2 linked regions of the Loktanella sp. M215 genome follow. The protein of the gene in region 1 binds, or shares a complex with, the protein of each later gene. Links are inferred from orthologs where the notes say so. Each region holds a gene or a part of one and is shown on either strand. Other genes may lie near its edges.

The links.
Region 2: the proteins of GLR48_RS07275 (region 1) and dnaN are in contact, whole or in part, in a solved structure (PDB 1OK7), measured with the Escherichia coli proteins. The link is inferred for Loktanella sp. M215 from one-to-one orthologs.

What each region holds. Positions count from the first base shown.
Region 1 is NZ_WMEA01000001.1:1,487,845-1,491,226, reverse strand. What follows is about bases 210-3,207. They hold GLR48_RS07275 (DNA polymerase IV), read left to right. Parts: upstream 210-1,080; coding sequence 1,081-2,334; downstream 2,335-3,207. Other genes in these bases: GLR48_RS07270 (SLC13 family permease), read right to left, coding at 2,338-3,207; GLR48_RS07280 (NUDIX domain-containing protein), read right to left, coding at 603-1,055; GLR48_RS07285 (hydantoinase/oxoprolinase family protein), read right to left, coding at 210-471. In the rest of the region: more of GLR48_RS07285, read right to left, coding at 1-209; more of GLR48_RS07270, read right to left, coding at 3,208-3,382. UniProt on the Escherichia coli protein: Poorly processive, error-prone DNA polymerase involved in translesion repair and untargeted mutagenesis. Copies undamaged DNA at stalled replication forks, which arise in vivo from mismatched or misaligned primer ends.
Region 2 is NZ_WMEA01000001.1:1,223,348-1,226,241, reverse strand. It holds dnaN (DNA polymerase III subunit beta), read right to left. Parts: upstream 2,060-2,894; coding sequence 941-2,059; downstream 1-940. Other genes in the region: dnaA (chromosomal replication initiator protein DnaA), read right to left, coding at 2,164-2,894; recF (DNA replication/repair protein RecF), read right to left, coding at 1-871. UniProt on the Escherichia coli protein: Confers DNA tethering and processivity to DNA polymerases and other proteins. Acts as a clamp, forming a ring around DNA (a reaction catalyzed by the clamp-loading complex) which diffuses in an ATP-independent manner freely and bidirectionally along dsDNA.

The sequences.
Region 1 (3,382 bases):
ATGGGCCGGATTGCGCGTGGCGAAATGTGCCGCAACCGCAAAACCGGTGATCCCGCTTGCGTCGTCCAGCGCACGGTTCAGCGCCGCAAGGTCAAGGTCTGCCGCCTCAGTGCCCGCGTGCGTATGGCCCCCTGCGATGGCAAAGACAGGATCGCCCCGCATCGCGTCCTCCAGCCCCGCACGGACGAGGGATGCGGGGTCGAACCCGATCGCCACAAGGGCGACGCGTCCGCCCTGCCCCTCCACCAAGGCATTTGTGGCCAGCGTGGTGGAGAGCGCAACGATCTCGATCTCGGCCGCAGCAATCCCGGCATCGGCAATCGCCGCATCGATCGCCCCGGCCACGCCGATGGCAAGATCAGGGCGACTGGTCAGCGCCTTGGCCCGCGCCAGCACGCGAGTCGCGTCGCCATCCAGCACGACCGCGTCGGTGTAGGTGCCGCCGGTATCGACTCCCAGAAGATAACCCATGACCACGCCCCCTTTCCCTTGCCGGGTTTAGCCACAGCACCCCGGACGCCGCCACCCCCAATCGGCCGCCGTACCGCGTGACCAGTCGCCAAGCGCGCCGGGTGCAACACGTGCGGCGCTGCCCGGCCGCGTCAGACCGACAGACCCGCAGGCACGGCGTCGCACGCGGCCTCGCCCGCCAGCCACAGCGCCAGACGCTGCTGCAAGGCGCCTGCGACATCCGGCAGCGCCAGAACCTCCGGCACATCCGCCATCCGCCAGCCCTGCCCCTCGTCGCCGAACACCACGTCTGCCTGCATCCGCGCCAGCAGTCGCGCGACAAAGAACCAGCGGTCCGACCCTTGGGGTGCTGCGAACCGGCGCTGCCACAGCACGCAAGCAGGTGTCAGCACCAGACCCACTTCCTCGCGGGTTTCGCGCGCGACGGTCTGAAAGGGCGTCTCCTCCCCCTCCCGCCCGCCGCCGGGAAAATCCCACAGTCCCGCATCGACAATGTCGGGCCTGTCGTCGCGCCGGATGATCAGCAACCGGTGCCCGAGGAACAGCGCCACCTTGGCCCCGTCGAACTCCTGCGTTGTCGCCATGCCGCGCACCCCTTATCTATGACCCATGCCCAGCCTGTGCCGCGATTGCCTGACCACATTCGACACCGCACGGCGGTGCCCGGCCTGCCGCAGCCCGCGCGTGACATCACACCCCGAACTCTTCGATCTGACCATTGCCCACATGGACTGCGACGCATTCTATGCCAGCGTGGAAAAACGTGACAACCCGGCCCTTGCCGACAAGCCGGTCATCATCGGCGGCGGCCGGCGGGGCGTCGTCTCCACCGCCTGCTACGTCGCCCGCATCCGCGGCGTGAAATCTGCAATGCCGATGTTTCAGGCGCTGAAGCTCTGTCCCGACGCGGTGATCGTCAGACCGCGATTTGACGCCTACGTTGAAGCCTCTCGCGCGATCCGCGCGATGATGGACGACCTCACCCCCGTCGTCGAACCCCTATCGCTGGACGAGGCCTTCATGGACATGACCGGCACCGCCCGTCTGCACGGTGCACCGCCTGCCGTCATGCTCGCGCGCCTCGTCAAGCGCATGAAGGACGAACTCGGGCTGTCGGGCTCCATCGGGCTGTCGCACAACAAGTTCCTGGCCAAGGTCGCCTCGGACCTCGACAAGCCGCGCGGCTTTTCCCTGATCGGTCAGGCCGAGACGACGGAATTCCTGCGCCCCAGGTCCGTCCGCCTGATCTGGGGCATCGGTGCCGTCGGACAGGAAAGTCTGGCATCCGCCGGCATCCGCACCTTCGACGACCTGCTGCGCTGGGACCGGCGCGATCTGGCCGACCGTTTCGGCGGCATGGGCGACCGGCTGTGGCAACTTGCCCGGGGTCAGGACGGCCGCCGGATCAGTGCGCATACCCCCGTCCGCGGCCTGTCGAACGAGACGACGTTCCACGAGGACACCAGCGATCCCGACATCCTCGACGGGCACATCTGGCGCATGGCCGAAAAGGTCAGCGCGCGGGCCAAGGCGAAGGATATCGCGGGACGCGTGGTCCTGCTGAAACTCAAGCGCAGCGATCACGCGCTGATCTCGCGCCGGCAATCCTTGCGACACCCAACCCAAATCGCCGACACGATCTATCGCACGGCCCGCGCACTGTTCGACGCGGCAGGACCACACCCGACCTATCGCTTGTTGGGTGTGGGCCTGTCGGAACTGACCGCGGGGGCGGATGCCGACCTGTCCGGCGATCTGCTCGATCCCGACGCCGACCGCCGGGTCCGGGCAGAGCGTGCCGCCGATGCGATCCGGCAGCGCTTCGGTGAGGCCGCCATCATCAAGGGGCGCGCCCTGCGCTAAGCCTCAGAACGGAAAGAACAGCGGGATCGCAAGGACCGAGGCCGCACCGACGATCACGTTCATCGGCACCCCGATCTTGAGGAAATCCGCAAACCTGTAATCGCCCGCACCATAGACCAGCGTGTTTGTCTGATAGCCGATGGGGGTGGCGAAACTGGCCGAGGCGCCGAACATCACACCGACCACCAGCGGTCGCGGGTCGATCCCCGCCTGCGCGGCCAGTCCGACCGCGATCGGCGTCAGGATCACCGCGACGGCGGAATTCGTCACCATCTCGGTCAGGATCGATGTCACGGTATAAAGCGCCGCCAGCAGCAGGATCGGTGGCAATCCGTCCAGCACCGGCGCCAGCGTATCGACGATCAACTGCACCGCACCTGTCTCCTGCAGGCCGATGCCCACGATCAACATGGCAAAGATCAGCACGAGGATCTGCGCGTCGATGGCCCCCCAGGCCTCGTCGCTGTCGATGCAGCGCAAGATCAGGATCACGGCGACTGCAACCAGCGCCAGCACCGCGATAGGGGCTACGTTAAAGGCCGCGAGGCCCACGACCGCCAGCAGCGCCAGCAGCGCGATGGGGGCTCGCGCCCGACGATAGGCCCGCCCCGATGACAGCGTCACCGTCATCATGTCGCCCGCAGATGACAGCTGGTCAAAGGCGCCCTGTGTCCCTTCCAGCAGCAGCGAATCGGCCGGGCGCAGCCGGGCGCTGCGCAGATCCGGGCCGACCTGATGGCCGTGGCGGTAGGCGCCCAGCACGCGCATGCCGTGGCGATAGCCGATCGACATCTGATCGAGGGTCTGGCTGCCGCCGCGGCGGCCCGCAGTGACCATCGCTTCTGCAATCACCAGATCGCCGTCGGCCACGTTCATCGGCGCCGCACCGCGCCGGTAACCGGTGATCAGGCCGGGCATCGTATGCAGGGTCAGCAGTTCCGACGTGGTCGCGCGCAACACAATTTCGTCCCCCGCCGTCACGACATGGTCCGACAGATCCGTCCGGCGCAGCACACCGCCCTGCCGGATACCTGTGACCTGCACACCT
Region 2 (2,894 bases), 260 kb from region 1 along the record:
CATTGGCCAGGATCAGGCTGATCAGCAGCGCCTTCTGCTCTCCGGTGGAACAGTCGCGGGCATGCACCCCCTTGTCGGCAAAGACCGCGTCCAGATCGCTGCGATGCGGCCCCGTCAGCGTACGCCCGGCCGCCAGATCGCGCGGGCGACCGTTGGCAAGGGCCGCGCGCAAGGCGTCGACACCCTGCGCATCCGCGCTGCCTTCGACCAGCGTCAGGGCGGCGGTGGGAAAGGCGGTTTGCGCATCCTGCTGCGCCGCCATGAGGGCGGCGATGGCGGTGCGGCGGTTCGCCTGCACCGCGGCGCCCGCCTCGGCCATGCGCCCCTCCAAGGCCGCATACCAGTGGGCGTCGCGGACCATGTCCTTGAGCAGGCGATTGCGTTCGCGCATCGCCTTGTCATAGCGCAGCGTCGCCTCGGCGTGGGACGGCACGAAGCTCAGGGTCGCGCGGTCCAGAAACCGTCGCCGCCCTTCTGCCCCCTCGATCCACAGCCGGTCCATCGCCGGCACCAGCCACAGCACGCGCAGAATCGCCGCCAGCGCCGTCTGGGTCGTGGCCTTGCCGTCGACCTGCACGCTGCGCGACTGGCCCGCCTCGGCCCCGGTGACGATCTCGACCGTCTGCCGTCCGGCGGTGACGTCGGCAAAGATCTTCCAGCCCAGCGCCTCTGGCCGGCGCACGAGGTCCTCTGCCCCCGCCCGCCGCAGCCCGCGCCCCGGCGACAGCAGCGACACCGCTTCCAGCAGATTGGTCTTGCCCGCACCGTTGGGTCCGTGAATGGCGATAGGCCGCCCGTCGGCCACGACCTCGGCCCGCCGGTGCGACCGGAAATGCGACAGTTGCAACCGCGCGACCTTCAGACCGGTCATCGCGAGTCCGCCCTTCTTCTGGTCAAAAATACTTCCGCCGGAGGCTCGGTTTTGTCAAAAACCGAAATCCTAGACCCGCATCGGCATGACGACATAGACGGCGGACATGTCGTTGCCTTCGCGCATCAGGGTCGGGTCGGCAGAGCCGTTGAACATGAAGACCGCATTCTCGCGGTCCACCTGGCTTGCGATTTCCAGCAGGTATTTCGCGTTGAAGCCGATTTCCAGCCGCTCGTCGGAATAGGCCACGGCCAGTTCTTCCTCGGCGGCGCCTGAATCGGGGGCGTTCACGGAAAGGATCAGGCGATCCTCGTCCAGTTGCAGCTTGACCGCGCGGCTGCGTTCGCTGCTGACGGTGGCGACCCGGTCCACGGCGCGGGCGAATTCGGCGGCGTCGACTTCCATGCGGCGGGTGTTCCCCTGCGGGATGACGCGCGTGTAGTCGGGGAACGTCCCGTCAATGACCTTGGACGTCAGGGTGATGTCCGGCGTGGCAAAGCGCACCTTGGTTTCCGACACGCTGACGGCGACCTGCAATTCGTCGTCGTCCAGCAGCTTGCGCAATTCGCCCACGGTCTTGCGCGGCACGATCACGCCGGCCATGCCGGCCGCGCCTTCAGGCAGGGGCGCATCGATGCGGGCCAGACGGTGACCGTCGGTCGCGACGCAGCGCAGCACCTGTCCGCCGTCGCCATCGGCCACGTGCATGTAGACGCCGTTCAGGTAATACCGCGTCTCTTCGGTCGAGATCGCGAATTTCGCCTTGTCGAACAGGCGGCGCAGCACCGGGGCGGGCGCGCTGAAATTGGTGGTGTAGTCAGAGGTCGCCATGACCGGGAAATCCTCGCGCGGCAAGGTCGCGAGAGAGAAGTTCGACCGGCCCGCCTGAATCGTCAGCCGCCCGGTGGCGCCGTCTTCGGTCAGGGTGACGAGGGATCCGTCGGGCAGCTTGCGCACGATCTCGTTCAGCGTGACGGCGGCGACGGTGGTGGCGCCGGCGCGGTCCACCTTGGCGGGGGCGCGGTCCACGACTTCGATATCCAGATCGGTCGCGCGGAACTGGACCGTGTCGCCCTCGGCCTCGATCAACACGTTGGCCAGGATCGGGATCGTGTTGCGGCGTTCCACGACCGATTGCGCCTGCGCCACGGCCTTCAAAAGGCTGGCCCGTTCGATGCTGAATTTCATAGGTCTCGCTCCGCCGTTGATCCCGAGGTCCGGGACCGCGACGCTACCGCTTTTTGCGCCATGCTCAAGATGTTTCGGGCGTTTTTGCGCCGACTGTGGCGCGCTTACTGTTCCAGCGCGCGCCGCAGGATGTCCAGATCGTCGGCGATCTGGCTGTCGGTCTGGCGCAACTCCTCGATCCGCTTGACGCCGTGCATGACCGTGGTGTGGTCACGCTTGCCGAAACGGCGGCCGATGTCAGGCAGCGACCGGCTGGTCAGGGTCTTGGACAGGAACATCGCGACCTGACGGGGCCGGGCAAAGCTGCGGACCCGCTTGGGGCCGACCATGTCGGACAGGCGGATGTTGTAATACTCGCTGACCTTGCGCTGGATTTCCTCGACGCTGACCTTGCGGTCATTGGCCCGCAGGATGTCCGACAGGCAGTCCTGCGCCTGTTCCAGGTCGATGTCGCGCCCGACCAGACTGGCGTGGGCAAAGAGGCGGACCAGCGCGCCTTCCAGCACGCGGACGTTGCTGGTGATCTTGTGCGCGAGGTATTCCAGCACGCCCGGCGCGATCTTGAGCCCCGGATAGATTTCCTGCTGACGCTCGACCTTGGACTGCAAGACGCCAAGGCGCAGTTCAAAATCGGTGGGGTGGAGGTCCACGACCAGACCGCACTGCAGACGGGACCGCATGCGGTCTTCCATCTCCTTGATCTCGCCCGGTGCGCGGTCGCCGGAAATGATGACCTGTTTGCGGGCATCGACGAGCGCGTTGAAGGTGTGAAAGAATTCCTCTTGCGTGGAATCCTTGCCGCCCATGAACTGCACGTCGTCGACCATCAGGATGT